DNA from 2 places in the Geobacillus sp. 47C-IIb genome. Region 1 is predicted to be linked to the other one. Evidence: predicted binding sites of a transcription regulator. Region 1 holds the regulator's gene; the other holds the start of a gene.

Region 1 (15,970 bases):
GTTCGGAACGATGCATGTGTATGCCAAGGAGGAGGGAGACCGCCAGCCGCCGCTTGATCAATTGGGGCCGGAGCCGCTTTCCCCGGCGTTTTCTCCAGCCGTATTGGCGGAGCGGGCCGCGAAAACGAAACGGACTGTGAAAGCGTTGCTGCTTGACCAAACCGTCGTCGCTGGATTTGGCAACATTTACGTCGATGAATCACTGTTTCGCGCTGGCATTCTTCCCGAGCGGCAGGCCGCTTCACTGACAGACGAAGAAATCAAGCGGCTGCATGAACAGATGGTCGCCACCATCGGTGAGGCCATCATGAAGGGGGGAAGCACGGTGCGAACGTACGTCAACACGCAAGGGGAAACGGGCACGTTCCAACATAGCTTGTTCGTATATGGCCGCAAAGGGGAGCCGTGCAAACGGTGCGGAACCCCGATTGAAAAAACGGTCGTCGCCGGCCGCGGCACGCACTATTGCCCGCACTGTCAGCGGTAGGCGACAAACGAAAAAGGAGAGAAATCAAATGGCAGTAACCATCGGGTTGACTGGGGGAATCGCGAGCGGGAAAAGTACGGTCAGTGCCATGATGCGCGAACTCGGCCTTCCGGTCATTGACGCGGATGAGGCGGCGCGAGCTGTCGTTGAACCAGGAGAAGAGGCGTATCGACAAATCGTCGCTACCTTCGGTCCGGACATTTTGCAGATGAACGGCGAGATCGACCGGGCAAAACTCGGAGCGATCGTCTTTAACAACGAACAAGAGCGGAAAAAGCTGAACGCCATCGTCCATCCGGCTGTGCGCCGGAAAATGCTTGCGGAAAAAGAGGAGCTCATTCGTTCCGGAGCAAAAACGGTCGTCTTGGATATTCCTCTCTTATTTGAAAGCGGACTGACCGATTGGGTTGATAAAGTGCTCGTCGTTTACGTTGATGATGACGTTCAGCTTCGTCGCCTCATGGCGCGAAACGGCTTCACCGAGGAGGAAGCGATCGCCCGCATCCGCGCTCAGTGGCCGCTCGAAGAAAAAGTAAAACGTGCTGATGCAGTTATCGACAATAACGGAACGGTGGAACAGACGCGTCGACAGTTATTGTCGATTTTGCAACAATGGGACGCCTTGGAAAAATAGGCGTCTTTTTTGTTTGTTTTTTGTCATTTTGCTCTCCACATTCTTGAAAAATATGATATACTATTTATACAGATTGCGATAAATAGTATAACATATATGAGAGGAGAACAAGGTGAATGAAGGCGAAAGTGGCGATTAACGGATTCGGACGAATTGGACGGATGGTTTTCCGGAGAGCCATCAATTCTCCTGATCTCGATATTGTGGCGGTCAATGCCAGCTATCCGCCCGAAACGTTAGCCCATTTAGTGAAATACGACTCGAACCACGGCAAATTTGACGGGGACGTCACCGCCTTAGAAGACGGCCTGCTTGTCAACGGAAAAAAAGTGAAGCTATTGAACTCGCGCGATCCGCAGCAACTGCCGTGGAAAGAGCTTGATATCGATATCGTCATTGAAGCAACTGGAAAATTTAATTCTCGTGAGAAAGCGAGCCTCCACTTAGACGCTGGGGCGAAGCGTGTCATTTTAACCGCTCCGGGCAAAAATGAGGATGTCACAATCGTCGTTGGCGTCAACGAACAGATGCTTGATATCGAACGTCATTTCATCATTTCGAACGCTTCGTGCACGACGAACTGTCTCGCTCCTGTCGTGAAAGTGCTTGATGAGGCGTTCGGAATTGAAAATGGGCTGATGACGACCGTTCACGCCTATACGAACGACCAAAAAAATATTGACAATCCGCATAAAGATTTGCGCCGCGCCCGCTCATGCGCACAATCGATCATTCCGACGACGACTGGGGCGGCGAAAGCGCTTGGCTTAGTGTTACCGCATTTGAAAGGAAAACTTCACGGCATGGCGCTGCGCGTCCCGACGCCAAACGTCTCGCTTGTCGATTTGGTCGTCGATGTCAAACGGGATGTGACAATTGATGAAGTGAACGAGGCGTTGCTTCGCGCGGCTAACGGACCGCTGAAAGGAATTTTAGAATTCACGATGGAACCGCTTGTGTCGATCGACTTCAACACGAATCCGCATTCAGCGATCATTGATGGTTTGTCGACGATGGTGATCGATGGACGGAAAGTGAAAGTGCTCGCTTGGTATGACAACGAATGGGGCTATTCGTGCCGCGTCGTCGACTTAGCGCATCTTGTCGCTGCTAAGATGAACGAACATCTTCACGTCAATGCGTAACCACTTCGCCGGCCATCCGCCGGCGTTATTTTATCACCTTGAGTCAAGGTATCCCCGCTTCTCAGTGTGATGGTACGTAGGAGGGCGTTCGCTGACTGGTTGCTTGAACATTCGCCGCAAGGCTTATCCAATCCGTTTCCAAAAAGCGTCCAAGCCGATGTTGAGCGGCTTGGGCGTTTCTTGTTTTTCTCATGTAAAAAAATTAAAAAAGGCTGTTGCAAAAAACCCCTAAACAAAGTATACTATGTCTCGTGAACTTCTTAACGGCAAAGGTAATGTGACTACTTAAAGGGTTAGGACCTCTTAGGACTAACTTTCCCCCGTGGTAGTTATACATGCCATTTTGCAAACGACAATCTGTTTTTTATTTGAGAAAATTGGTTAAAAGGGGGATTCTTTGCATGGATACGATGGGTCGTCACGTTATCTCGGAACTCTGGGGATGCGACTTTGACAAACTGAATGATATCGATTTTATTGAAAAAACATTTGTTGACGCCGCACTAAAATCAGGGGCGGAAATTCGTGAAGTCGCGTTCCATAAATTCGCTCCACAAGGCGTAAGCGGAGTTGTCATTATTTCGGAATCTCATTTAACAATTCACACGTTCCCTGAACATGGCTATGCGAGTATTGATGTGTATACATGCGGCCATTTAGACCCGACGATTGCCGCTGACTACATCGCAGAACAGCTCGGCGCACAAACGCGAGAAACGATTGAACTTCCGCGCGGCATGCGTCCAATCGAAGTGAAAAAGGCGCACGCGCTGTAATTCCATAACGACGGAACCGAAAGGAGCGTAAGCGGAACGCTCCTTTTTTTATTCTTCGACGGTACAACAGCGGTGAAAATCATGGTATGATGGAAGAAAAAGAACGACTAGGGAGACGTGGCTATGAGCGTGTGGAAGAAGTTGAAGTATGCGTTGACGAACCATTGTGAAACGCGGGAAACCCATGAAGATTCCGAGCTGCGCAGCCATTATTACAAGGCGACCAACCGTGCTGTCATCGAAGCAGTCAAAGAGCTGCTTTCGTCGTTACCTAACGCCGAGCTGCTTTCCGTTTCCGAGGAGCGAGGCGAGCTTTGTGCTCAGACACGGCGGGGCAAAAAGTTGTTTATTGTTGCTACCGTCGTTTCGGTTCGTCCGTTTGAAACAGCGGTCGACTTTTCAGTGACGACGGAGACGAAGGTGTTGCCGTTTGATTTTGGCTCCAGCCGGGCAGTGATCCTCGAATTGTACCGGAAGCTTGATGCCCGTCTGCCGTATATCGGCTCCGGGTTAAACGGCTAACTATGGCTTGTCTGCTTTTCTCCATTCCGGTATGATAGAAAATAAGAAGACAAACGGAGTGAATGTTATGCGGTGTCCGTCATGCCATCATCAAGGCACGCGCGTGCTTGATTCGCGTCCAGCCGAGGAAGGCCGTTCGATCCGTCGTCGGCGGGAGTGTGAACGGTGCCATTATCGGTTTACGACGTTTGAGCGGATCGAGGAGCCGCCGCTCATTGTCGTGAAAAAAGAAGGGACGCGCGAAGAATTCAGCCGGGAAAAAATTTTGCGTGGCTTGATTAAAGCGTGTGAAAAACGGCCGGTGGCGTTGGAAGAACTGGAAAAAGTGACGCAAGAAATCGAACGAGAGTTGCGTAATCAAGGCGTATCGGAAGTGAAAAGCGAAACGATCGGTGAAATGGTCATGGAACGGCTGTCGCGCATCGATGAAGTGGCTTATGTCCGTTTTGCTTCCGTCTATCGCCAGTTTAAAGATATTAATGTATTTATTGAAGAACTAAAAGAGTTGATTAAAAAAGGACAGCGGTAAAAGGGCTTTCGCGTTAGGCAGCAAGCCCTTTTTTCAACGTTTTTTCGGGCAGGAAAGGAGAGAGGCGGGTTGAAACGAATACGACGAAATGGAAGGTTGGGACGATGGAACATCATTGGAAAGAACTGATTGCCGTCGACCGGTACATGGTACAAAGCCGTGGAGTATTGCATGATGTGGATCGAAAAGTGTTGACAATGCTCTATCAGCCGCTCATTGGCTATCGCGCGCTCGCGCTTTATATGACGCTTTGGGGGGAACTTGAGCTGCTCGGCGGCCGGGAAGCGACTCACCATCGGCTGATGGCGCTTATGCAATGCGGGCTGCCGGACATTTATAGTGAACGGCTCAAACTTGAAGGAATCGGACTGTTGAATACATACGTCCGTGTTTGGGAAACGGAAGAGCCGAAACAGTTTCTTTATGAATTGCGTCCGCCGCTGGCGCCCGATCAGTTTTTCCGCGACGAAATGCTCGGTGTCTTTTTGTATCGGCAAGTCGGTCGCCATTTGTTTGCCCAACTGAACGAGTTTTTTGCCCGTCCCTCGATTGACGAGACGAAGTTTACCCGAGTGACACGTTCGTTTTCTGACGTCTTTTCAGCCGTCCAAGCTGAACAAATCGTCGCCGGTTTTAGCGAAGAAGCCGGACATGAACTCGAGCCGCCGGACGGAAAGGTGCATATTGGGCGGGACGGGGCATCGTATACGCTCGATGACGACGTGTTTGATTTTGAACTGTTTTTTGCTGGACTGTCGAAACAATTGGTGCCGCGTCGAGCAGTGACGGCAAAAGTGAAAGAAGCAATTAAAAAGTTGGCATTTTTATACGGCATTCCGCCGCTTGAAATGCAAAAAATCGTTCTTGGTGTCATCGATCCCGCTTACCATATCGATATTGATGCGCTGCGTCAAGCGGCGCGTGAATGGTATGAGCTTGAGCATGGCGGTGCTGCACCGCGGCTTGTCGAGCGGGTGCAGCCGCTCGCCCATCGGACGATGGAGAATGTTGAACCACGCACGAAGGAAGAGCAGCTGATGAAGCAGCTCGAAACGATTTCTCCACGTCAGCTGTTGAAAGAAATTTCAGGTGGTGCTGAACCGTCGCTAGGGGATTTGCAGTTGATTGAAGACGTTATGTTTCAGCAGCAGCTTCTTCCTGGTGTTGTCAACGTGTTGATTTATTACGTTATGCTGCGGACGAATATGAAACTATCAAAAAAATATGTCGAAAAAATCGCCAGTCATTGGGCGCGCAAAAAAGTGCGGACGGTCAAAGAGGCCATGGAGTTAGCCAAAGAGGAAGCAAAAACATACCAACAGTGGGCGAATGAAAAAGAAAAAGGGGCACGGCCAGTGCGAAAAGTCGTGCGCACAGAAATTGTTCCTGACTGGCTGAAGATGGATTACAGTCAACCGGACGATGACGATTTTGATGTGGAACAGGCGCGCAAAGAGCTTGAAGAACGGCTGAAAAAATATCGTGATGGATCGTAGGTGTAAAAGCAATGGAACGAGTAAACCACTTGTTGCAGCGGTTGCTTGGCAACCAAGGGTTTAAGCAGCGTTATGAACAAATGAGGACCTATATTTTGACACATCCGGACGTGCAGCCGTTTTTGCGGGCACACGAGCGGCAGTTGTCAAACGACATGGTTGACCGCAGTTTGATGAAGCTGTATGAATTTATTGAGCAAAGCCAGCACTGCCGCCAATGCCCAGGGCTCGAGCAATGCCCGAACATGCTGCCGGGATACCGTCCGAATTTGGTGGTCACCGGTGGACGGATTGACACCGAGTATGACCGCTGCCCGAAAAAGGTGCAGGATGACGAGCGAAGACAGCAAGAATCGCTGATTCAAAGCATGTTCGTACCGCGTGAAATTTTGCACGCCTCGCTGTCTGATATTGATCTTAGCGATAATGGGCGGATTAAAGCGATCAAGTTCGCCGAGAAGTTTGTGACAGAATACCAGCCAGGAAAAAAAATGAAAGGGTTATATTTGCACGGATCGTTTGGCGTCGGCAAAACGTATTTGCTTGGCGCGATCGCCAACGAGCTTGCCAAACGAAACATCCCATCGCTCATTGTCTATGTACCGGAGCTGTTTCGTGAACTGAAACATTCGCTCCAAGATCAGACGATGAACGAAAAGCTGGATTACGTGAAAAAAGTGCCGATTTTGATGCTTGATGATCTTGGTGCTGAGTCGATGTCAAGCTGGGTGCGCGATGACGTGCTCGGTCCGATTTTGCAATACCGGATGTTTGAAAACTTGCCGACCTTTTTTACATCCAACTTTGATATGCAGCAGCTTGCCCATCATTTAACGTATTCGCAGCGCGGCGAGGAAGAGAAAGTGAAGGCGGCGCGCATTATGGAACGGATTCGCTATTTGGCATACCCGATTGAGCTGACCGGGCCAAACCGTCGCGAGCAAAACGGTTAATAGGCGTACTAGGATCCCGCAGCAACGTTCTCTTACGATCGGCTTCCAAAAGTAGGACGCCGATTTTTTTTTGTCTTGCCGCCCTTCAGGTGAAACGCCGTTAAGCTTGGCTCTTTTTTTAGTCTAAACAGCTGGTTGTCCCCATATATATAAACCAAGCATTGATCTCGAATTAAGGGGGGACAGCGGGTGATCGAAATCCATTTTGACGAGGCAAGCGAGGCGGAGAAACTGTTTTGGCTGCTGAACAAACGGAAACAGGATGCCTGTCCGCTGTTTCACGCCGCTTACGATGGACGCAAAACCGTGGCGGTTTACATACATGGCGAGGAGAAGCACGTGCTTGAGGAGCATATCATACCAGCCATGACGGCGTTTGTGAGGAGGGTTGTGGAAGACAGGTTGCTCTTATCGATCATCTCCGACGTCTTTTATTTCCGTGATGTGGAGGAGCAACAGCAAATTTTAGCGCTCGCCCATTCGTTTTTAGAAGGTGAGCGGCGCGACTACCGGAAAGGCGGGGAGTTTGCCGCTTCGCGTGCAGTGCTTCTGCGCAGCGCATTCGCTTCCTTTTTGCGTGACGGATTATCGTTTTCGTTTTCTTCATTCGTTACATTCCGCTTAAAGTCGTATATGGAGCGCCTCCAGCATTACGTCGAGCTGGCGATTGATGAATACAAACTAGAACAGGAATACCAAAACTTTGTGCAAATGCTGCGTGACTGCCTTGCCACCCGGACGCCGCAATGGCCGCGCCTCTACTTAGTACATGACCCGCCACACTTTTTGTTTTATGACAGCAGCCGACGGGAATTGTCGATGGCTGAAGTAAAACAAATGATTGATCGCCATCTCGTCTTCAGCCAGCCGATGTATATCGATTCTTCCGTTCTGGCGCCGCTTATTTCGCTTGCTCCGGCTGAAATCGAGCTGTACACGGATCATCCGGATGATGGCATGGTGCAGACGATGCAAAACGTGTTCCAAGAGCGGCTTCGCCTTCGGCGTCGCGCTGATTTTGCCCATCTGTTTACCGCTAACGCTGGAAATCGAGAAGAATCTTGATTTTTCCTGTTGTTTTCGCTATAATGACGTCATAAAAGTGAACGAAAACAAGCGATGATGAGGACATGGGCGCATTTTTACGGTTTCCAGAGAGGGAAGGCGTTGGCTGGAACCTTCCTAACACGAAAAATGTGCTTACCCCCTCAGAGCTGCGGTAGCGAACGCGACGTCTAGTAGTTGCCGCCGGTCGACGGCCGTTATATGTGTTGAGCCATGGCTTTGTTTTTGCCATGGGAAGAAGGGTGGAACCACGACAAAAACTCGTCCCTTTATGAGGGAGGAGTTTTTTTATTTTGACATTAAGGTAAAGGAGTGAACTTCATGCCAGACGTTATTCGCATTACGTTCCCGGACGGGGCGAAAAAGGAGTTTCCGAGCGGAACGTCAACTGAGGACATCGCTGCCTCGATCAGTCCGGGATTGAAGAAAAAAGCGATTGCCGGGAAACTGAACGGCCGGTTTGTTGATTTACGCACGCCGCTTCAAGAAGACGGCGAGCTTGTCATTATTACCCAGGACATGCCTGAGGCACTTGATATTTTGCGTCATAGCACCGCCCATTTAATGGCGCAAGCGATCAAGCGGCTGTATGACAACGTCAAGCTTGGCGTCGGCCCGGTCATTGAAAACGGCTTCTACTATGATATTGATATGGAACATAAGCTGACGCCGGATGATTTGCCGAAAATTGAGGCGGAAATGCGCAAAATCGTAAAGGAAAATCTTGACGTTGTTCGCAAAGAAGTGAGCCGCGACGAGGCGATTCGCCTGTATGAAAAAATTGGTGATCACTTGAAACTGGAGCTCATCAACGATATTCCGGAAGGCGAGACGATTTCCATTTACGAGCAAGGCGAGTTTTTCGATCTTTGTCGGGGTGTGCACGTGCCGTCGACCGGGAAAATCAAAGAGTTCAAGCTGCTCAGCATCTCGGGGGCCTACTGGCGCGGTGACAGCAACAACAAAATGCTGCAGCGTATTTACGGTACGGCGTTTTTCAAAAAAGAAGATCTGGACCATTATTTGCAGTTGCTCGAAGAGGCGAAAGAGCGCGATCATCGCAAATTGGGCAAAGAGCTTGAGCTATTTACGACATCACAAAAAGTCGGACAAGGACTGCCGCTTTGGTTGCCGAAAGGGGCGACGATCCGTCGCTTGATTGAACGGTACATTGTCGATAAAGAAATCGCCCTTGGTTATGATCATGTATATACGCCGGTGCTCGGTAGTGTGGAGCTGTATAAAACCTCAGGACACTGGGACCATTATAAAGAAAACATGTTCCCACCGATGGAAATGGATAACGAAGAGCTCGTGCTGCGGCCGATGAACTGCCCGCACCATATGATGATTTATAAAAGCAAGCTTCATAGCTACCGTGAGCTGCCGATCCGCATCGCCGAGCTCGGCACGATGCATCGCTACGAAATGTCCGGGGCGCTTACTGGACTGCAGCGTGTCCGCGGCATGACGCTCAACGACGCCCATATTTTCGTGCGCCCGGATCAAATTAAAGACGAGTTTAAGCGCGTCGTTAATTTGATTTTGGAAGTATACAAAGACTTTGGGCTGGACGAATATTCGTTCCGCCTGTCGTACCGCGACCCACAAGATAAAGAAAAATATTACGACGACGACGAGATGTGGGAAAAGGCGCAACGCATGCTGCGCGAGGCGATGGATGAACTTGGCCTCGATTACTACGAAGCGGAAGGGGAAGCAGCGTTTTACGGACCGAAGCTCGATGTGCAAGTGCGCACGGCACTCGGCAAAGATGAGACGCTGTCGACTGTACAGCTTGACTTCCTCTTGCCGGAGCGGTTTGACTTAACATATATCGGCGAAGATGGAAAACCGCACCGCCCGGTCGTCATCCACCGCGGCGTTGTTTCCACGATGGAACGGTTTGTCGCCTTCTTGATCGAAGAATACAAAGGGGCATTTCCAACGTGGCTCGCCCCGGTGCAAGTGGAAGTCATCCCGGTATCGTCGGAAGCCCATCTCGATTATGCGTATGAAGTGAAACAAGCGCTGCAAGTAAACGGCTTCCGCGTCGAAGTCGACGAACGGGATGAAAAAATCGGCTATAAAATCCGCGAAGCGCAAATGCAAAAAATTCCTTATATGCTCGTTGTCGGCGACAAAGAAGCGGCCGAGCGAGCGGTCAACGTCCGCCGCTACGGTGAAAAAGAAAGCGAGACTGTGGCGCTTGACAAGTTTATCGCGATGCTAGAAGAAGATGTGCGGCAAAAACGAGTGAAAAAACGATGAGCCAACAGCGGCCCGTAGGCGGCATGCCCGCCTGCCGGGCTGCTTTTTTCAGGTGAACAGCTGCGCTGCCTCAGAAACGGGAACACGAAGGGCAACAAAACTTTTTGTCACAAATCAAAAGTTTTCTCTTGTCAACGAAACAATGATCCGCTATAATAAAGGACGTTGTGTTTATCAAGAATGGATCCTTGACATGCCATCACCAAGGTGGTATAGTGTATAAAGTGAAATGATTGCTTGTTTGTAACGAAAGCAGAAGCACCCGCTTCTCACCTGACCGACGCTTAAGTGGCTGTTGGCAGGTTGTTACGGTTCGTCAATGGTTTATTCGAACATCGTGCGCGGGTGCCTTGTGCATCCGCGCTTTTTTGTTAGGAGCGGGATTCTGCCGACAAACAAGACAGTCGGAAAAAACCTTGGAGGTGGCTCATTATTAGCAAAGATTTTATTATCAACGAACAAATTCGTGCCCGCGAAGTGCGCTTAATCGATCAAAACGGCGATCAGCTCGGCATTAAGTCGAAGCAGGAAGCGCTCGAGATCGCGGCAAGACGCAACTTGGACCTTGTGCTTGTCGCCCCGAACGCCAAACCGCCTGTTTGCCGTATCATGGACTACGGCAAATTCCGCTTTGAGCAGCAAAAGAAAGAAAAAGAAGCGCGCAAAAAGCAAAAGGTGATCAACATTAAAGAGGTGCGCCTCAGCCCGACGATTGAGGAACACGACTTTAATACGAAACTACGCAATGCGCGCAAGTTTTTAGAAAAAGGCGATAAAGTGAAGGCGACGATCCGCTTTAAAGGGCGGGCGATCACCCATAAAGAAATCGGGCAGCGCGTCCTTGACCGCTTCTCGGAAGCATGCGCTGATATCGCGGTCGTCGAAACGGCGCCGAAATTGGAAGGGCGCAACATGTTTTTAGTGCTGGCACCGAAAAATGACAACAAGTAAGGAGGAACTACGATGCCAAAAATGAAAACTCACCGCGGCTCGGCCAAACGGTTCAAAAAAACGGCGAGCGGCAAATTAAAACGCGGTCATGCGTATACGAGCCACTTGTTTGCTAACAAAACGAAAAAGCAAAAACGTCATCTTCGCAAAGCGGCGCTCGTTTCGCCTGGCGATTTCAAACGCATTCGTCAAATGCTTGACAACTTGAAATAATGACCGATCAGTAGGAGGGAAAAATTATGCCACGCGTAAAAGGTGGACCAGTGACGCGCAGACGTCGCAAAAAAGTATTAAAGCTTGCGAAAGGGTATTTCGGCGCGAAACACGCGTTATATAGAGTTGCTAACCAACAAGTTATGAAATCTCTCATGTACGCGTATCGCGACCGTCGTCAACGGAAGCGCGATTTCCGTAAATTATGGATCGCGCGTATCAACGCGGCAGCTCGCCAAAACGGCTTGTCCTACAGCCGCCTCATGCACGGCTTGAAACTGGCCGGTGTAGAAGTAAACCGGAAAATGCTTGCTGACTTGGCGGTAAACGACCAAGCAGCGTTCGCTCAACTCGCTGACTTGGCAAAAGCGAACTTGAATAAGTAATACGAATGGCCATCCTGAACGGGGATGGCCGTTTTTATTTACATAGGAAATGGAGTGAGGGAGGGGCCTTATGATACAATATGCAATAGCCGTCAATCTTCTCGCTTTTTTGCCATGGGGCTTGATAAATATAAGGCGAGACGCCATCGTTTTCGCATCGCCGAGCGGACGCTTTGGCTGCTGGCGTGGTTGGGTGGAGCTTTCGGAGCTATGGCGGGCATGTATACGTTTCGCCATAAAACGCGCCATCGCGTGTTTCGATACGGCTTGCCGCTGTTGGCAGCGGCGGAGTTCGTTGTTTATTGGCTGTGGATGAGGTAGAAAGGGGAGAAGAGAATGAACTGGCCTTTGCTTTACGACATGCAACGCGAGTTAGACACACGCATTGAAACGCAGCACGGCCTAGAGGCTGAAGATTTGTTTGCGCGCAAGCATCTTGCTTTTCTTGTTGAACTTGGTGAGCTGGCGAACGAGACACGCTGTTTTAAGTTTTGGAGCGTTAAGCCGTCTTCACCGGCAGAGAAAGTGCTTGAAGAGTACGTCGATGGGTTGCACTTCCTTTTGTCGCTCGGACTCGAATGCGGGTTGTTCTATGAAAGTGAAACGTCTCCTTCGGCACAACGGCCGCTAGTTGAACAGTTTCTCGCCGTGTTTCGCGCCGCTGACCGGTTCGGGATGACGAAAGCGAGTGCGGATTATCACGAGCTGTTTACCGAATATTTGTGCCTTGGCGCGGCGCTCGGTTTTTCGCCAGATGAAATCACCGCCGCGTACCGTCGAAAAAATGAAGTGAACCATCAACGGCAAAACGAACGGTATTAAGCTTTTTTGGAGAGCAAATGATTGAATTTTGCCAACCGCCAGCTTTTTCAGGTATAATGAAAAAGTGGACAAAAACGGAAAGGGGTGTCAAGATGGCAAAATTGGACGAAACGTTAACAATGCTGAAAGCGTTGACGGATGCAAAAGGTGTCCCGGGCAATGAACGGGAAGCGCGCGAAGTGATGAAAACATACATAGCCCCATATGCGGACGAAGTAACGACCGACGGTCTCGGCAGCTTGATCGCCAAAAAAGAAGGAAAAGCTGGCGGACCGAAAGTCATGATTGCCGGCCATTTGGACGAAGTCGGCTTTATGGTCACGCAAATCGATGATAAAGGATTCATCCGCTTCCAAACGCTCGGCGGCTGGTGGAGCCAAGTGATGCTCGCCCAACGAGTGACCATCGTAACGAAAAAGGGCGACATCACCGGTGTGATCGGTTCGAAGCCGCCGCACATTTTGCCGCCGGAGGCGCGCAAAAAACCGGTTGATATTAAAGATATGTTCATTGACATCGGTGCGAAGAGCCGTGACGAAGCGATGGAGTGGGGCGTCCGCCCAGGCGATATGATCGTACCGTATTTTGAGTTTACCGTGTTGAACAATGAAAAAATGCTGTTAGCCAAAGCGTGGGACAACCGGATCGGCTGTGCGATCGCCATTGATGTGCTCAAGCAGCTGAAAGGCGTTGACCACCCGAACACGGTGTATGGTGTCGGCACGGTACAGGAAGAAGTCGGTTTGCGCGGGGCGCGCACGGCTGCCCAATTCATTCAACCGGACATCGCTTTTGCCGTTGACGTCGGCGTGGCAGGCGATACGCCAGGTGTCTCGGAAAAAGAAGCGATGGGCAAGCTCGGCGCCGGCCCGCACATTGTCCTATACGATGCAACGATGGTGTCGCATCGCGGTTTGCGCGAATTTGTCATCGAAGTGGCGGAAGAGCTGAACATTCCGTATCACTTTGACGCCATGCCAGGCGGCGGCACGGACGCGGGGGCGATTCATTTAACCGGCAGCGGTGTCCCGTCACTGACGATTGCCATTCCAACCCGCTACATCCATTCGCATGCTTCCATTTTGCATCGCGATGACTATGAAAACACGGTCAAGCTATTAGTTGAAGTCATTAAACGGCTTGATGCTGATAAAGTGAACCAAATTACATTTGAATAACGAGCGTAAGGAGGTTGCCTGAAAAGGCAGCCTCTTTTAGCGAAAAAGATCTGCGTATATACAGAACAGGAAACAGGTGTCCCGAACGTTTTGGGACACCTTCTTTTTGGTAGAAACAGCGCTACTTATTGTGCTGGTTTGTATGCGGCGCTTGTTATCCAATTTCTTGATTGGTCAACATGTTGTGACCGTTTTTCGCTTTGCCGGCGGATGTATTCCAACCCGCTTTTGCATTGACGGCAGTAAAACGGTCTCACTAGTTGAGCCGTGCCTCAGGGCAGTTATTTTAGTAAGCAGAGGGATATGATTGGCCGAAAGAGAGTTGAACTACTCACCGCTTAACCGCCTTACAGTTTGTTTGAAGTGGGAGATTCCTGCGAACACTGAGGGATCCCTCAGGCTAATAGCTATTTTTTCTTTTTGCTTGTTCAAAAAGAAGTTAAGGACGAATCGAGAACAACCAAATGTTTTGTTTGGATAGATTCTAAATGGATATGCTTTGTTTACCAGCAGTGTTTTTCCCCTTCCAATTTGTTATGATTACCTATTATATCAAAATGGAAAAGCCGCCCTAGTCGGGCGGGCTTTTTTCGTTGAGGCGAGGTGTTGGGGGTGGCGCTGTTTAGAAGGCGGGCGATGAAACAGAGCATGTAGCTTCATAGTAGGCGTTCTCAAGTTGAAATACGTTTCCCTTTTCCCATAGTCATTGTGTTTCATCAGCCTTCTAGGCGGGAAGGGTGACCGCAGCGCCAGCGACTGCTTACTGTTTGACTGCTTGCTCGAGCGTGGAGAGCATCATGTCTTTTTGCTGCTCATTGGCGTTCGTCCAAATGGCTTCAAAGAGGACGCCAAGGCCGGGCAAATACTTTTCCTCACCACGTTGAATCGCGTCTTCAATCGTATTTTCGAGCTGATCTTTCGAATTGTTTGCGACATTGTGCATAATCGCATGGCGAAGATTTAAATTCATTGTCATCACCTCGTTTGCCGTTGTTGTACAACGTTATCGTTTGCCAATGGCAGCGGATTTATACATCGGTGGTTCACGTCTATGGTATAATGGGGAGCAAATATCAAAATGAAGAAACTTGACGTATGAGGTGACGACACAATGGAAAAAGCGACATTCGCTGGAGGTTGCTTTTGGTGCATGGTGACGCCGTTTGAAGAGCTGGACGGCATTTACGGCATCGTCTCTGGCTATACGGGTGGGCATGTTGAAAATCCGACGTATGAGCAAGTGAAAACAGGGACGACCGGCCATTATGAAGCGGTGCAAATCACGTTTGACCCGGACGTGTTCCCATATGAGCGGCTTTTAGAGCTGTATTGGTGCCAAATTGACCCGACCGATGACGGCGGTCAGTTTCATGACCGTGGACCGCAATACCGGACGGCGATTTTTTACCATAACGAAACACAGCGCCGGCTCGCTGAGCAGTCAAAGCGGGCGTTAGAAGAAAGTGGGCGTTTCTCAAAGCCGATTGTGACAAAAATTTTGCCAGCTACAACGTTTTACCCGGCGGAAGAGCACCATCAAAACTACCATAAGAAAAATCCGGAGCATTACAAGCAAGATCGTGCCGCTTCCGGGCGCGACGAGTTTATCGCCAAACATTGGGGGGCGAAGCGGTGAAGCGGATCGAATCGCCGAAAAATGCACGTGTAAAGCATTGGAAAAAGTTATTGACGAAAAAAGGACGCGAGGAAACCGGGTGCTTTTTGCTAGAAGGATTTCATCTCGTTGAAGAGGCAGTCAAAAGCCAAGCGCCGCTTGTCGAGTTGATTGTGGATGAACGGACGACGATCCCGCCCGGCTGGGACGTCAGCGATGTTCCGGTAGTGATCGTGACCGAGACGGTGATGAAGGCGATCAGCAGCACGGAAACGCCGCAAGGGATCGCTGCCATCTGTCGTCAGCGGCCGCATGAGCTTACAGGTGTGAAAACGGCGTTGCTCATTGATGCCGTGCAAGACCCAGGCAATCTTGGCACAATGATTCGCACTGCCGACGCAGCCGGCATTGATGCTGTCATTTTAGGAGAAGGATGCGCTGACTTGTACAATCCGAAAGTGATCCGCGCAACCCAAGGGTCGTTGTTTCATCTTCCGATTGTCAAAGGCGATGTGGCAGAATGGATCACGCGCTTGAAAGAGCAAGGTGTTCCAGTGTACGGCACCGCCTTGGAGAATGCGGTCGACTACCGTGCCATCCCGCAATCATCCTCATTTGCGCTTTTAGTTGGCAATGAAGGAAGCGGCGTCCGGCGCGAGCTGCTCAAGATGACAACGGAAAATGTCTACATTCCGATTTACGGCCAAGCCGAGTCACTCAACGTTGCCGTTGCAGCTGGAATTTTACTTTACTCCTTGCAGACGGCGCAGTAAAAAATTTCTGACTTACCTTGCCTTTGTCTCTTGGTTTGCGTATAATGAATAGCGACATTTCCCATATCGATAACAACGATGACGGAGAAGAGTAGCTTGCTGCTCGCCATCCAGGGAGAAAACGCCATAGACTGGGAGCGTTTTTATGGCCGAC
Region 2 (15,970 bases), 270 kb from region 1:
CCTTCTACCGCAGCGCTTTTCGCTGCCGCTTCGTGAACTATCCTTATTTTCCCACTCCACCGCACGATTGTTTTCCTTTATGCAGCAGCCACAAGGACTCGTGTTGCTGACCGGCCCAACCGGGTCGGGAAAGACGACGACATTGTATACGCTTCTCGACGTTTGCCAAGCGGAAAGACAACGTAACATTATCACGTTGGAAGATCCGATTGAAAAACGGAATGATCGGTTTTTGCAAGTGCAGATCAATGAAAAAGCAGGTATCACGTATGCAGCCAGCTTGAAAGCCGCTTTGCGCCATGACCCGGATGTGTTAATGGTCGGCGAGATCCGCGACCATGATACGGCAGCGATCGCCGTACGATCAGCGTTGACAGGGCACTTGGTGGTATCGACCATGCATGCTGCTGATGCAGTCGGCGCAGTGTATCGGCTCCATGAGTTCGGGGTGTCTCCCGGCGACTTGGCTGAGACGTTGCTTGCTGTTTCGGCGCAGCGTCTTGTTGAGCTTCGCTGCCCGCTATGCGGTGACAATTGCCATCCGGCTTGTCGTCGGCTTCAACGAAGACGGCGTGCTGCCGTTCATGAGCTGCTTTACGGCTCAGCGCTCCTTGATGTCATCCGTTCGCTGTCGGGGGAAGGCGAGCAACGGCTCCGCCCGCATCTGACATTAGCACGCCTTATCCGCAAAGGAATCGCGCTCGGGTATTTGCCGACTCGCGCGCTTGAACTTGTCGGAGGGGGAGAACGATGAAGAAGAAAACGTGGCCGCTTGCTGAACAAGCATTGTTTTTTGCTCGACTTGGCCGGCTGCTTGAGCGCGGCTATCCGCTCGGACAAGCGCTCGAATTTTTAGCCATCCAAGCCCCAATGAAGCGCCGGTTGGAGCTTGAACGTTGCTTGCAGCAGCTGCGGGCCGGTTTGCCGTTGTTTGCCGCCATCGAGGAGCTGCCTGTCGACCGTCTTGCTGTCAGCCTGCTCTTTTTTGCCGAAAGGCATGGCGATTTGCCGCGCGGCATGGCGGAGGCGGGGGCGGCGCTCGCACAAAAAGCGCGTTTCGGTGAACAGCTGCGCCGCTTTGGGCGCTACCCTCTTTTTCTTTTCGCTTTGCTCATCGTCATGCTACTATTGATGGAACGATGGCTGCTTCCGCAATTTGAGCGAACCGCCGCGGCGCTTTCACCTGAAAATGAACAAACTTCTCTACTTATTGCGCTCATCGCTCACGCTCCGATGGCGTTGGTCGTCATCGCTTCCTTCGCCATATTCTCCTGGCTGTTTTACGCTGTTTTCTTCCGCCGCTGGCCGATTGCCCGCCAGCTTCAGCTCTCCTTGTCCATTCCGTGGTGCGCTTCGGTTGTGAAACTGTTGGTTACGTATGTTATGGCCCGCCAGCTCGGCCGTCTTCTGCAAGCGGGGTTGTCTGTCTACGAAGCCCTCGGGGTTTTCAGTGAGCCTTTCTCTTGGCCGTTTCTACAAATGGAAGGTAAACGAATTCGTGATGGGTTGGTCAAAGGGATGCCGCTTGATCATCTCGTCAGCGTTGTCCGCTATTATGAACCGGAGCTGGCGCTTGTCATCCGCCACGGCCAGTCGAACGGCGAACTTGGCAAAGAGCTCGAACATTACGGTGAGTTTTTGCTGCAAGTGATCGAAAAGAAGCTTGAAACAGCGTTGAAGCTTGTGCAGCCACTCTTGTTGTCAGCAGTCGGGGTGCTTGTCGTCGGCATGTATTTGGCTATTTTGCTGCCGATGTTTTCGATGTTGAACGGGCTGTAAAGCTGCATAGGAATATGCGGCGGCTAAAGATGAGAGGTGAGACTGACGATATGAAGGAGGAGTTGCCATGAACGAAAAAGGGTTTACACTTATTGAAATGCTCATTGTGTTAATGGTCATTTCTGTGTTGCTGTTAGTTGCGATTCCAAACATCACAAAGCATAACGGCATGATTAACGACAAAGGATGTGAGGCGTTTTTGAGCACGGTACAGGCGCAAGTGAAGGCATATGAGATGGAGCATAACAAAATTCCAACCGTTCAACAATTGCTTGATGGCCGTTATATTAAATCGGACAAATGCCCGAACGGTCATGCGATCAAAATTAACGAGAATGGCGATGTGAGCGAAATTGGCTCGTAACGGTGGGTTTACGCTGCTTGAAATGCTAGTCGTTTTGTCGATCGTGCTTCTGTTGGCGGCACTGGCCGTCCCAGAGCTTGGTGGGATCATGCAGCAGCGTGAGGAAGCGTATATGCTGGCGCTGCTGCGAGCCGATTTGTATGGCGCTCAGCAGCATGCCATCGCCAAGCGAGGGAAAGTATCCGTGTTTTTCACCGAAGGACGCGGTGAGTATCGGGTGGTTGATGCGGAGAGTGGTCAGCAGATCGTCGTCCGCACGCTCCCGGCGCCATGGCGGTTTCAGATTGGCACGCTGCGCAATCCGGTCGTCTTTACTGATAACGGCAATATTGAACAAGGCGGGACTGTTTGGGTAAAAAGTAGCGAAAACAGTTATAAAGTGACGTTTTTGCTCGGAAAAGGGCGGTTTTATGTACAAAAAATGTAGCGGCGGATTTTTGCTCGTTGAGGCGTTGTTTGCCCTAGCATTGTTATGGACGGCGGTTGTTGTCCTCCTTCCCTTGTATATGCAAATCACACTTGAGCGAAACAATCTCGTGCTCGAGGAAAAAGCGCACCGGCTGTTAACGATCGCTTTGTATGAAGAGCCGCTTGTCGGCGAAACGGCGGTGGCAGATGGACGAACGGTGTTTCGTTTGCAGGCGCGCAACGAAGGAGGGCAGATGTGGAAAGTATGCGTGCGTTGGAACGACTACGTCGGCCGCGAGGTGGAACGGTGCGGGTACGGCAAGCGGTAGCAGGGAGAGAGTCGGGATTTACGCTTTTGGAAGCGCTGTTGGCGCTGGCGGCTGCGTTGACCGTTGCTGCGGTCATCCCGGCGCTGCTATCCGTCCGCCCGCTTGGTGCTGATGTGTCAGTTGATGGGTTTACGCACCTTGAGTGGCGTTTGTTTTTGCAGCAACTGCAAATCGAATTGCATGAAACGGAACGATGGTCGACGGACGGGGCGACGCTTTATTTGCAAAAATGGAATGGCGACAAGGTGAGCTTTTCGTTAGTAAAATCCAACATCATCCGCCAAGTGGACGGCACTGGCAACGAAACAGCACTTCGTCATGTGCGTGCTGTTTCATACAGTACGGGCATCCGTGGTCTGTTTGTGCAAGTGACAGCTACCGATGGAATAGTTTATGAAGCGTTTGTGGCGCGGGCGTTTTAGTGGGAGGATTTTTTACTGAATGGCTAGCGGCTCTTAGCAGCCGTTATACCTCCTTTCGCTCGCTTGGGCGACGAGCTGCATTGACTTTTGAGAGGAAAGGACGGAGGAACAAAGAAAGGAGTAGAAGGGGAGAGATGGGACGTCAGGACGGCGTCGTTTTTCCGCTTGTAGCGGTTGTTGCTTTGCTGCTCGCTTTTTCCGTCACGCACATCGTGCTTTTGTATGAAGTGGAACAACAGGCGGCGCATGCCGATCGACAGGCGGCCGAAGCCGATGAGCTCGTGCAGATGGCCGTGTTTGACGTGAAAGAACAAATCGCACTGTCGGATCCAACGATGACCGTGCGCGAAGGGGAATGGACGTACCCGCGCGGGACGGCTGTCTACCGTTGGGAAAAAGAAGGGGAAACGAGCGTCCGTGTCGCCTTGTCTGTCCGCTCGTCATCCGGATTTAGAAGAAGTGTCGTGTTTACGGTCATGCTTCCAGCGCTCCATATCACCGAGTGGAGCGAGCAAAACGATTAAAAAAGGAAAGAGACGGAAAAACTAAAAGGAAAAGGGGGGACTTTGATGGCGGTCAATGATTATGTCAAATTTGTCACCCAGCAGTTTGTCGCATACATGGATATGCCGAAAGAGGAACGGACACGGCGGCGAAGTGAGCGGAAACAAGAGAAGCCTCCGCTCTCTTACCGCCTGTTCGGGCTGATGCCGCTTTCGTTCCGCTTGTTGTTTCGGCGCCGCTCATGACGGACACCCGCTGGCCTTGTCGGCTGGCGGGTGTTTTTTGGTTGAAACGGCGCCAGATTGCCCGGTTATAGGGGTGTCATGAGGAGCGGGGCATTAAATAGAACAGGCCGCCGTTAATGATAGAAACGGTGATGCGCGGTTTATACTGCTTTTCAAGCGCTTCTTTTTCGATATAATAGCATTCTGGCTTTTCTTCTGTATCTTTGTAAAACTCATCAAGCAGCGCCAAATCATCGGCCCAGCGTTGGCGCGCTTCGTCGGCCCATGTGTGGTCGTCAGCGGCGATGCGGCCGCGAATATATTGTTCAAGGCGGCTGATGCCGCTTCGTGGCTTAATGAGCGGAGAAATGGTGAAGCAATAATCCGGGATTTTCGGCGTCAACCGCCGCTCACGCAGCCGTTCATGAAACGATTCGATGATTGTTCCACTGATTAGATGAAGACCAAGTGAAACGAGATCATCTTTTTTTCGGTCGCATTCATACGAAATGACAACGTTCATGCCAAGCCACGGATGAAGGGCAGCATTTCCATTGAGCGGGGACTCTGGTTCTTCGTACAGCCGGATAAAGCTGCCGCGTTTTTGGGCCGAGCGGAACAGCTGGTGCAGCCGTGGCGCTCCGAAATGAAGCCGTTCTCCTTTTAGCTTGTTCGTCTGCTCGTTTGGACGGGTGATCAGTGTCAGCTGCATCGGTTGCGGAACGCCGCCCGTCCGTTCGATGTAATGCCAATAGAACGGCCGATTCATCAGTTCTTTATCCATTTCTGCCGTCAGCTGGATCGTCATATAGTTGTCGTTTGCTTCTAAAAAGGTGCAGCCGTTCGCCGTAAAGTAACGCTCGACAAAACGGCGGATTTCATGTTGCTGCATGCCGTTCGCCCCCTTTTTTTCCGAGTTGCTCCGCCAGCTCGATCATGGCCATAATATTTTCCATTTTAATTTTCATTTCCCCTTCGCTCCGCGAATGGACGAGGGCGTCTTCAAAATAATGCTCGAGGTTGGCGAGGTTCATTTTTGCCAAAATGTCATCCAGTTCACCAACGACTCGCTCGAATAAGCGGATTTTTTCGTACAGAAGCGTTAAAATATGTTCTTCAACCGTCTGTTTGACGGCGAAATTGTAAATGTGGACATCATCCGTTTGGCCGAGCCGGTGGACGCGGCCGATCCGTTGCTCGAGGCGCATCGGATTCCACGGCAGGTCGTAGTTGATGACGTAGCGGCAAAATTGCAAGTTGATCCCTTCACCGCCCGCTTCGGTGGCGATAAACACTTGAGCATGGTTTTTAAACAGCTCTTGCATCCAGTCTTTTTTGCCGCGCCGGAAGCCGCCGCGGAACGGGACGGACGAAATGCCGTGCTGCTTTAAAAACCATTGCAAATAGAGCTGTGTCGCCCGATATTCGGTGAAAATAATCACTTTGTCATTAATGGAGCGGATGAGCTCGAGCGCTTTTTCCGCCTTTGAGTTCGTTGTGACAGCGTTGATTTTTTCAAGCACATGTTCAAGCGCTTCCGGAACTGCCCCTTCACACTTATCGATCATGTTTTTAATCGTTAAAAACAACGCTTCACGACTGCTGCACGCTTCGCGAAGGAGCGTGATAAGCGAAAACGAACCGGCGAACGATTCATGGCGGAGCGCCTTTACTGCCTCATACAGTTCGCGTTCTTCGTCTGTAAACTCGATCAACACCGGCTCGACGTGGCGTTTTGACCATTCGATCGGTGTGTCGGCACGACGGTTGCGGATCATCACTTTGTTGACGAGCGCTTTTAAATGATCGTTTGTTTGCACCGCTCGCGTTTTGCCATACGTTTTCGCAAACTGTTCGGCGTTGCCTAAATGGCCAGGTTTTAGGAGCGAGACAAGGTTGAAAATTTCTTCGATCCGGTTTTGGATTGGCGTTGCTGTCAGCAGCAAACAAAACTTCTTTTTTAAATTTTGCACAAACTCGTAGTTTTTCGTTTTGTTGTTTTTTAATTTGTGCGCCTCATCGATGATGATCATATCATACGGCTGCTCGTAAATGATGTCGCGGTGCGGCGGTTTTTTCGCTGTATCGATCGATGAGACGACGATGTCGCATTGTTCCCATACATAGCTCTTTTTTTGCTGGACGGCCGGGATGAAAAACTTTTCGTTCAGCTCTTTCACCCATTGTGAAACAAGGGAGGCGGGAACGAGAATGAGCGCTTTTTTGACAAGACCGCGAATCATGTATTCTTTGAGGACGAGCCCCGCTTCAATCGTTTTGCCAAGACCCACTTCATCGGCCAAAATCGCTTTGCCATTCATCTCTTCGACGACGCGGCGCGCCACTTCAAGCTGGTGCGGCAGAATCGTTAAATGCGGCAAATGTTTCGGTGCCTGCAAGCCGTTAAATTCCGGCACGCTTAAATGATGGGCGGCCTCTAACGCTAACTCGTACATTTCCCAGCTCGCCCATGGACCGTCTTTTTCGACGCGCTCAAGAAACTCCTCCTTCCATGTTTCGTCCATTTTTATCTCGATGTCCATGGCCATCCCCTTCCCTTGTTACGAATATTTGTGTGGATGATAGGTTATATGTTAAACAAAATAAGAACAATTTTGTATTTAATTCCTATGAAAGTTCGATTATTTTCTATTGCCCTTTTTATGTGGTTAATGGTAGTATAAATTTAGAACATTCTTATGAATGATTGATAAGGGCGTTTTTAGTATGCCCGCTTTGGAAAAATTTATGAATCGGCGGATGACGGCAAGGGGAGAGACTACGGAATGTAGCGCCGAAGGAGCAAGCGGAAACGCGAATCTCTCAGGCAAAAAGACTCTTGCTTGACGCAGCTCTGGAGAGCGTCTGCCCATAGGCGGACCACCCAAGAGGAAACCGCTCGGCCAGCGTCAACGGCTAATGGCTGTGTCGATCGATGGTCGACGGGAAACTTTCAGGTGCCAGGACAGAGCCCCCTTTTATATAAAGGGTGGAGTCTGTCCTTTTTTTGCGTCACAGATTAAAAAGGAGGGAATCGGATGCTGAAGCGCACGCCACTTTTTCCGGTATATGCCCGTTACGGCGCCAAGACAGTTGAATTTGGCGGCTGGGAAATGCCGGTGCAATTTTCAAGCATCAAGGAAGAACACAATGCTGTAAGAACGCGCGCCGGGCTGTTTGATGTTTCCCATATGGGGGAAATCATCGTCCGCGGCGGTGGCAGTCTCCCTTTTTTGCAAAAACTGATGACGAACGATGTCGCTAAGCTGCGGCCGGGACGGGTGCAATATACGCTCATGTGTGATGAAAGCGCTGGCACCGTTGATGACTTGTTGATTTATCAAAAAGGGGAAGACGACTATTTGCTTGTCGTCAACGCTGCAAATACGGAAAAAGATTTTGCGTGGCTAAGCGAGCACGCAGATGGTGACGTCGAACTCGAGGATGTGTCGGCGGAAACGGCGTTGCTTGCTTTGCAAGGGCCAGCTGCCGAACGCGTGCTGCAAAAATTGACCGATATGGATTTGTCGGCGCTGCGTCCGTTTTCGTTCCAAGATGGTGTGGAAGTGGCCAGCGTAAAGACGCTCGTTTCCCGTACCGGCTATACCGGTGAGGACGGGTTTGAACTATACTGTCAAGCGGAAGATGCCATTACTTTATGGGAGGCTATCTTGACAGCTGGAGCTGAGGACGGCGTCCTCCCGTGCGGGTTAGGGGCGCGTGACACGCTCCGCTTTGAAGCGTGTTTGCCGCTTTACGGCCAAGAACTCTCAGCAACGATCTCGCCGCTTGAAGCCGGGCTCGGCTTTGCCGTCAAAACGGAAAAAGAGCCGCCATTTATCGGCCAAGCCGTGCTGAAGCAGCAAAAAGAAGCTGGGCCGCCGCGTCGGCTTGTCGGCATCGAGATGATCGATAAAGGCATTCCGCGCCACGGTTACCGCGTGTTTGCCGCCGGCGAAGAAGCTGGCTTCGTCACAACCGGCACGCAGTCGCCGACGTTGAAAAAAAACATCGGTCTAGCTCTTGTCAAAGCGGAAGTGGCTGCGATTGGCCAAGAAGTAGAAGTGGACATCCGTGGCAAACGATTGAAAGCAACCATTGTACCGACCCCGTTTTACAAGCGGGCCAAGTCATAAGTAAGGGGGAAGGAAAACTGTGCTCCACCGTTATTTGCCGATGACGGAAGAAGACAAACAAGAGATGTTGAAGACGATCGGTGTTGCCTCGATCGATGAGCTGTTCGCTGACATTCCGGAACAAGTCCGCTTCCGCGGTGAACTGAATGTGAAACGGGCAAAATCGGAACCGGAACTGTGGAAAGAGTTAAGTGCGCTGGCGGACAAAAACGCTAATGCGAGACAATATGTTTCTTTTTTAGGTGCTGGGGTGTACGATCATTATATTCCAGCCGTCGTCGACCATGTTTTAATGCGTTCCGAGTTTTACACGGCGTATACGCCGTACCAGCCGGAAATTTCGCAAGGCGAGCTGCAGGCCATTTTCGAATTCCAAACGATGGTGTGCGAGCTGACCGGCATGGACGTCGCCAACTCGTCGATGTATGACGGCGGCACGGCGCTTGCAGAAGCAGTGCTGCTGAGCGCGGCCCATACGAAGCGCCGCAAAGTGCTTATCTCTAACGCCGTCCATCCGCAATATCGTGAAGTCGTGCGCACGTATGCGAACGGACAGCGGCTTGAGGTGAAAGAAATTCCGTATAACGGCGGTGTCATTGATCTTGAGGTGCTTGCAGCCGAAATGGGAGACGATGTGGCGTGCGTTGTAATCCAATATCCAAACTTTTTCGGCCAGATTGAGCCGCTTAAAGCGATTGAGCCGCTCGTCCATGAAAAGAAGAGTTTATTTGTTGTTGCTAGCAATCCGCTCGCCCTTGGTGTTTTGACCCCGCCTGGGGAGTTTGGGGCCGACATCGTCGTCGGTGATATGCAGCCGTTTGGTATCCCGATGCAATTTGGAGGTCCACACTGCGGTTATTTTGCCGTCAAAGCGCCGCTCATGCGGAAGATTCCGGGGCGTCTTGTCGGGCAGACGACCGACGAGGAAGGTCGCCGTGGATTTGTGTTGACGTTGCAGGCACGTGAACAGCATATACGTCGCGATAAAGCGACATCGAACATTTGTTCAAACCAAGCGTTAAACGCCTTGGCTGCTTCAGTGGCGCTCTCGGCGCTCGGCAAGCGGGGGGTGAAAGAGATGGCGACGATGAACATGCAAAAGGCGCATTATGCGAAAAGCGAGCTCCAAAAACGCGGCTTATTATCGCCATTTGCCGGCCCGTTTTTTAACGAGTTTGTCATCCGGCTCAACCAGCCGGTCGATGATGTCAACGCCCGCCTGCGGCAAAAAGGGATCATCGGCGGCTATAATCTCGGCTTCGATTATCCGGAGCTTGCCAACCATATGCTCGTTGCTGTCACAGAACTGCGGACGAAGGAAGAAATCGATCGGTTTGTAAACGAATTGGGGGATGGCCATGCATAACGATCAACCGCTCATTTTCGAACGAAGCAAGCCAGGACGAATTGCCTACAGCTTACCGACACTTGACGTTCCTGCTGTTGATGTAAGCGAGCTTGTGCCGGCTGATTATCTTCGCACTGAGGAGCCGGAGCTGCCGGAAGTGTCAGAATTGGACTTAATGCGCCATTATACCGCGCTCTCCAAGCGGAACCACGGCGTCGATTCAGGATTTTACCCGCTCGGGTCGTGCACGATGAAATACAATCCGAAAATCAATGAAAATGTCGCCCGTCTCGCCGGGTTTGCTCACATCCATCCGCTGCAGCCGGAGGAAACGGTGCAAGGGGCGCTTGAACTCATGTACGACTTGCAAGAGCACTTAAAAGAAATTACCGGAATGGATGCAGTTACGCTGCAACCGGCGGCTGGCGCTCACGGCGAGTGGACCGGGCTGATGATGATCCGTGCCTATCACGAAGCAAACGGCGATTTCGGACGGACGAAAGTGATCGTTCCTGACTCGGCGCACGGCACGAATCCGGCGTCGGCAACGGTTGCCGGCTTTGAAACAGTTACGGTTCGCTCGACTGCTGATGGACTTGTTGACTTAGAGGACTTAAAGCGCGTTGTCGGCCCGGATACAGCGGCGCTTATGCTCACAAACCCGAACACACTCGGGCTGTTTGAAGAGCAGATCGTCGAAATGGCAGAAATCGTCCATGAGGCGGGCGGCAAGCTGTATTATGACGGCGCGAACTTAAACGCCATTCTTGGTAAGGCGCGACCAGGTGATATGGGCTTTGACGTCGTCCATTTGAACTTGCATAAAACGTTTACCGGCCCGCACGGCGGCGGGGGCCCAGGTTCTGGTCCGGTCGGGGTGAAAGCTGACCTCATCCCGTTTTTGCCGAAGCCGGTCATTGCCAAAGGAGAAAACGGCTATTATCTCGATGACGATCGCCCGCAATCGATCGGACGTGTCAAGCCGTTTTACGGCAACTTCGGGATCAATGTCCGGGCGTACACGTACATCCGCTCGATGGGGCCGGACGGCTTAAAAGCGGTGAGCGAATACGCCGTCTTAAACGCCAACTATATGATGCGTCGACTTGCCGACTATTACGATTTGCCGTATAACCGCCATTGCAAGCACGAGTTCGTTCTCTCCGGCAAACGGCAAAAGAAGCTTGGAGTCAGAACGTTGGATATAGCAAAGCGGCTGCTGGATTTTGGCTTCCATCCGCCGACGATTTACTTCCCGCTCATCGTTGAAGAGTGCATGATGATCGAACCGACTGAGACCGAATCGAAAGAAACGCTTGACGCGTTTATCGATGCGATGATTCAAATTGCCAAGGAAGCGGAAGAAACTCCGGAAATCGTCCAAGAAGCGCCGCATACGACTGTTGTTAAACGGCTCGATGAAACGACTGCGGCCCGCAAGCCGATTTTGCGCTATCAAAAAACGAAAAACTAATACCGATAAGCGGCTCGTCCAAAAATGGGCGGGCCGTTTCGTTTAGCCCGGCTGCGCCGCTATTGCAGCGTTGACAGAAAAGTTTAGTTAGTTTATCATATAAACTAATGGCGGTGATCCATGAATAAGGGGGAGTGAGACATGCAATACCGGCAGTTAGGAAGTACCGACCTTCGAGTGAGCGAACTCAGCTTCGGTACGTGGGCGATCGGCGGCTCATGGGGGAAAGTCGACGATCAAGAATCGTTGCGCGCCCTCGCCTACGCCATTGAGCAGGGGGTTAACTTTTTTGATACGGCTGATGTGTACGGCAACGGCCATAGCGAGGAGCTGTTGGCGAAGGCGACAAAAGGGAAGGAAGACCGCATCTACATAGCAACGAAGTTTTGTCGCGCCGGCGATATCCATGACCCAAACAACTATTCCGAAGCGTCCGTGCGCGCATATTGTGAGGCAAGCTTAAAACGGCTCGGCCGCGAGACGATTGATTTGTATCAAATTCATTGCCCGCCGTTTTCCATTTTAAAGCAAGGCGCCGTGTTTGAAGTGTTAGAGAAGTTAAAGCAGGAAGGAAAAATCCGCTATTACGGCGTCAGCGTTGAAACGATAGAAGAAGGGCTGTACGTCATCGAGCATTCGCAGGCAAGCGCGCTGCAAGTCATCTTCAACATTTTGCGGCAAAAGCCGCTCGAGCGTCTGCTTCCGGAAGCGAAACGGCGCGGCGTCGGCATTTTGGTCCGCCTTCCGCTCGCCAGCGGACTGCTGACTGGTAAGTTCACGAAGCAAACGACGTTTGCTGAGGATGATCACCGCCATTTCAACCGCAACGGTGAACAGTTTAATGTAGGGGAAACGTTCGGCGGCTTGGAGTTTGAAAAAGGGGTGGAGCTCGCCGACAAGCTGCGTTGGATTGCCGATGGGCGCGGCAGCATGGCGAAAGCGGCGCTCCGATGGGTCATTGACCATGAAGAAGTGACGTGCGCCATTCCAGGATTTAAAACGGTGAAACAAGTCGAAGAAAACTTGGCGGCGTTGGCGGTGCCATCGTTCAGTGAAGAAGAAATGGCGCGGCTTCGCCAGTTTTACGAGACTGAAGTGCATCCGCACATTCGCGGGGCATACTAAACGAAAAAAGGATGACTAGTCACGTGCGGACAGGAAACATTACTCTTGTCAAAAAAATGAATAAACAGCTTGTGTTGAAATTGATTCGCGACCAACATCCGATTTCACGCGCCGACATTGCGAAAATAACCGGATTGAACAAAGCGACCGTTTCCGCTCTCGTCGATGAACTCATTGACGAGCATTTGGTCCACGAAAGTGGAATCGGCGTTTCGACTGGCGGCCGACGCCCGCTGATGCTTCGCTTTAACGCCGACGCCGGCTCGCTCATCGGCGTTGAGCTTGGCGTCAATTATTTATATGCTGTTTTGACGAACTTAAATGCCGAAATCATTTGGGAGCAGCGGCGTTCGTTCCGCCCAGAGGAGGGGCAGGAGGCGATTGTGAGTGAGATGGTCGAACTGATTGAGGCGGCTATCCGTCGAGCGCCAGCAACGCCGTACGGTGTGATGGGGATCGGGATCGGTGTCCCTGGCATCGTTCACACAGAAAGCGGGACGGTCATTTTCGCGCCGAACTTGCGCTGGGGCGATGTGTCACTTGCCTCGGCTTTGCAAAAACAGTGGCCGCAATATCCGGTCATCGTCGAAAATGAGGCAAAGCTGGCGGCGCTCGGAGAAAAATGGTTCGGCGCCGGCAAGGAGTTTGCCCATTTTGTTTATATTAGCGCCGGCATTGGCATCGGCGCCGGTGTCGTCCTTCATCATCAGCTGTATCGAGGGGTGAACGGGCTGGCGGGTGAAATCGGCCATCATACGATCGACTTAAACGGTGTCCGCTGCAACTGCGGCAACATCGGCTGCTGGGAAATGTACGCGTCGCAAAAATATATTGAACGCCGTTTGGCGGAAGAGGGACGTGTAGAGTGGCTTGACGACCGCTTTTCCATCGCCGCGATGGCGTTGGCGGCCGAAAGCGATGACCAGCTGGCGCGTATTTTGGAAGAAACGGGCCGCTATCTCGGTATCGGGCTGCTGCAGGTGATTTATGCGTACAACCCAGAGGCAGTCATTATCGGCGGTCCGCTCGCCAGCGCCGGTGATTATATACTCCGAGCAGCGCGCAAAGAAGTGGAAGAGCGCATTCTCGTTAAAAATGAAAATGAGCCGTACATGATTGTCTCGGAGCTGAAAGAAAAAAGTTGCGCCATTGGCGCAGCCGCATCGGTATTAGAGGCGGTCGTTCTGCCGCCGGAATTTGAATCGTCGCTTTAATCGCTGCAAGCGAAAAGAGGCGTTCTGCTTTTTTCTAGCAGAGCGCCTCTTTTTTTGCAATAGCTAGGAATTTTTCTTTACTTTCCCCGTCCATTTTTTAAATCCGCCTTTTAAATGGTACAAATTGCGGTATCCTTTTCGGTAAAGCATTTGTGCGGCCCGCCCGCTGCGCAGCCCGTTTTGGCAATATAAATAAATGGGCTGGTCTTTGCGGAGTTCTTTCATACGCATACGCAGCTGAGTGAGCGGAATGTTGCGCGCCCCTAAAATATGTCCACCCGCGAATTCATCCGGTTCACGGACATCGATTAATTGCGCTTTTCGATAGCCGGCGCGGAACTCTTCTTCCGTCAATGCTTTGACAATTCTCCGTTGCCACAAATAGGTGATGACGGAATATACGAGGATTGCGCCAAGAATAATAAGCAATGCTTCCACCCGTTAGGCCTCCTTTCCCTTCGTCCACTATTCCTATTATATAGAGTTGTCTCCTAGAAGCAAAGTGTTTTCATAATGTCATTTTTCTTCCCTTAGCCGGCGTTGTTTGCTAAACTAGTAAAGGTGACAGAGAAGGCGGCCTAATCCGCCTTGCGGACAAGCCGCTGTAACGCCCTATATCGCATGCTCGAAATCGTAGAGAAGGTGAAACGATGGCAAAAGAAGTGTGGCGCTTTATCGATTCCGGCGACTGTTCGCCGTCGTTTAATATGGCGCTTGATGAGGCGCTCTTGGATTGGCACAGCGCGGGGAAAATTCCGCCGACGGTCCGCTTTTACGGTTGGAATCCGCCGACATTGTCAATCGGCTATTTTCAAAAAGTGGAGAAAGAAATTGATTTAGAGGCGGTGAAAAGGCACGGCCTTGGCTTTGTCCGCCGTCCGACCGGGGGGCGCGGTGTCTTGCATGACAAAGAATTAACGTACAGCGTGATCGTGTCAGAATCGCACCCGGACATGCCGCAGACAGTGACGGAAGCGTACCGTGTCATTTCCCAAGGCATTTTGGAAGGATTTCGCTTCCTTGGGCTTGACGCGTATTTTGCCGTGCCAAAAACCGAAGAAGAAAAAGCGGATTTGCGCAGCCCGCGTTCAGCCGTTTGCTTTGACGCACCATCATGGTACGAACTCGTTGTCGAAGGACGAAAAGTGGCCGGTAGTGCACAAACGCGTCAAAAAGGCGTCATCTTGCAGCACGGCTCGATTTTGCTTGATTTGGACGAAGACTTGCTGTTCAGCTTGTTTAAATATCCGAATGAGCGGGTGAAAGAGCGGCTGCAGCGCAATTTTAAAAACAAGGCGGTCGCGATCAACGAGCTGACGGAGCGAACGGTAACGATTGAGGAAGCGAAAGAGGCGTTTTACAAAGGGTTTGAAAAAGGTTTGGACATCTTGTTGGAGCCATATACGCTGACGGCTGAAGAGTTGGCGTATGTCGAGGAGCTGGCGCGGACAAAGTACGAAAGCGATGAATGGAACTTTAAGCGCTAAGCAGCAATGTGGAAAATCATTCATTTTCCGGCAAAAACGGCATCATCCATCTGGTTTTCTCCGCTTTTCGCCGTTTTTTGCCTTTTTTTCTGCTTGACAAAAATGAAATCATTTGTTCTAAATCACAATATATAGTATGATTTTCTTTAAAAATCATACTATATATTGTTTTTTTCTGTTTTGTATGGTAAGGTAGAGAAGACAGGACAACTTTGCCAAAACGTGAGAGATTATATAAAAGAGGAGAGATAGGAGAATGACGGTGGCGTCGTCCGAAAAAATGAAAATTAATATTGAGAAGCTAAACGAGGATATTCGTTTGTTTCCGCAAGTGCATCCGATTACGCCGGACATGCACATCACTCATAAAGGCGTGTCCCGTCTAGTAATGCTTGACCGGTATTCGTTTAAGGATACGGAAAAGCTGACGTTGGCGCCGGGCGATTTTGTCGTATTGACGATCAAGGAGGATCCGAAATTTCCAGCCCGTGGTCTCGGCTTTATTGTCGATATCGACTGGGACGCGAAAAAAGCGCGCGTGTTGATTGATGATGAATACCGGCATGTGCTTGAAGGCGAGGAGGCAGAAACGGGCATTGTGCTCCGCTCGCTTGACATTATCGACAAGCCGCTGGAAATTTTTTATGAACAAATCGCGAAACGGAACGCAACTGGGCTGGCTGCTGTAGAGAAAACAGAGGAAAAGCGCAACGAGTGGTTCCAAAAATTTTATGAGGAACTCTCGAGCATGAACTTTGTCCCGGCCGGGCGCGTGTTGTACGGAGCGGGTTCGGGCAAGGAAGTGACGTATTTTAACTGCTATGTGATGCCGTTTGTGAAAGATTCGCGGGAAGGCATTTCCGAACACCGAAAGCAGGTAATGGAAATTATGAGCCGCGGCGGCGGGGTTGGCACGAACGGTTCGACATTGCGGCCACGCCATACGCTCGCGCGCGGGGTAAACGGTAAATCATCTGGATCGGTTTCTTGGCTTGATGATATTGCCAAACTGACCCACCTTGTTGAGCAAGGTGGCTCCCGTTGACTAGGGCGCAAAACGGCGGGAGTAAAATCTCGCGAATTGCTGGAACACCCTAAAGCCAACTTGACCACAACGGAGCTGGTGACAGCAGACGTGACGGTTGGAAAACAAGTT

What was found. The regulator NrdR, encoded in region 1, represses ribonucleotide reductase genes. The targets are predictions, from matches to a motif close to AACACNATATATNGTGTT.
Region 2: a site for NrdR is predicted at 14,936-14,953, ahead of IC804_RS03995 (ribonucleotide reductase N-terminal alpha domain-containing protein). Genes of this name have one in related genera too.

What each region holds. Positions count from the first base shown of each region.
Region 1 covers NZ_CP061473.1:1,068,048-1,084,017, reverse strand. The annotation lists gene mutM (DNA-formamidopyrimidine glycosylase) at 1-487, shown strand, start outside; gene coaE (dephospho-CoA kinase) at 516-1,121, shown strand; gene IC804_RS05490 (glyceraldehyde-3-phosphate dehydrogenase) at 1,238-2,266, shown strand; gene IC804_RS18820 (hypothetical protein) at 2,370-2,498, shown strand; gene speD (adenosylmethionine decarboxylase) at 2,668-3,042, shown strand; gene IC804_RS05480 (hypothetical protein) at 3,166-3,564, shown strand; gene nrdR (transcriptional regulator NrdR) at 3,632-4,093, shown strand; gene IC804_RS05470 (replication initiation and membrane attachment family protein) at 4,198-5,589, shown strand; gene dnaI (primosomal protein DnaI) at 5,601-6,542, shown strand; gene ytxC (putative sporulation protein YtxC) at 6,732-7,607, shown strand; T-box leader at 7,653-7,879, shown strand; gene thrS (threonine--tRNA ligase) at 7,929-9,878, shown strand; ribosomal protein L20 leader region at 10,123-10,254, shown strand; gene infC (translation initiation factor IF-3) at 10,308-10,829, shown strand; gene rpmI (50S ribosomal protein L35) at 10,842-11,042, shown strand; gene rplT (50S ribosomal protein L20) at 11,069-11,428, shown strand; partial or broken gene IC804_RS05435 (DUF1294 domain-containing protein) at 11,499-11,749, shown strand; gene IC804_RS05430 (dUTP diphosphatase) at 11,765-12,250, shown strand; gene IC804_RS05425 (M42 family metallopeptidase) at 12,343-13,428, shown strand; gene IC804_RS18480 (helix-turn-helix domain-containing protein) at 13,756-13,911, opposite strand; gene sspI (small acid-soluble spore protein SspI) at 14,189-14,398, opposite strand; gene msrA (peptide-methionine (S)-S-oxide reductase MsrA) at 14,540-15,064, shown strand; gene IC804_RS05405 (TrmH family RNA methyltransferase) at 15,061-15,816, shown strand; T-box leader at 15,886-15,970, shown strand, end outside.
Region 2 covers NZ_CP061473.1:794,660-810,629, reverse strand. The annotation lists gene comGA (competence type IV pilus ATPase ComGA) at 1-754, shown strand, start outside; gene comGB (competence type IV pilus assembly protein ComGB) at 751-1,779, shown strand; gene comGC (competence type IV pilus major pilin ComGC) at 1,847-2,143, shown strand; gene comGD (competence type IV pilus minor pilin ComGD) at 2,133-2,570, shown strand; gene IC804_RS04060 (competence protein ComG) at 2,554-2,880, shown strand; gene comGF (competence type IV pilus minor pilin ComGF) at 2,859-3,302, shown strand; gene comGG (competence type IV pilus minor pilin ComGG) at 3,437-3,826, shown strand; gene IC804_RS04045 (YqzE family protein) at 3,872-4,051, shown strand; gene IC804_RS04040 (YqhG family protein) at 4,128-4,922, opposite strand; gene IC804_RS04035 (DEAD/DEAH box helicase) at 4,909-6,573, opposite strand; glycine riboswitch at 6,791-6,879, shown strand; gene gcvT (glycine cleavage system aminomethyltransferase GcvT) at 7,069-8,166, shown strand; gene gcvPA (aminomethyl-transferring glycine dehydrogenase subunit GcvPA) at 8,186-9,532, shown strand; gene gcvPB (aminomethyl-transferring glycine dehydrogenase subunit GcvPB) at 9,525-10,988, shown strand; gene IC804_RS04015 (aldo/keto reductase) at 11,130-12,113, shown strand; gene IC804_RS04010 (ROK family transcriptional regulator) at 12,137-13,327, shown strand; gene IC804_RS04005 (rhodanese-like domain-containing protein) at 13,391-13,765, opposite strand; gene IC804_RS04000 (lipoate--protein ligase family protein) at 13,978-14,814, shown strand; gene IC804_RS03995 (ribonucleotide reductase N-terminal alpha domain-containing protein) at 15,077-15,859, shown strand.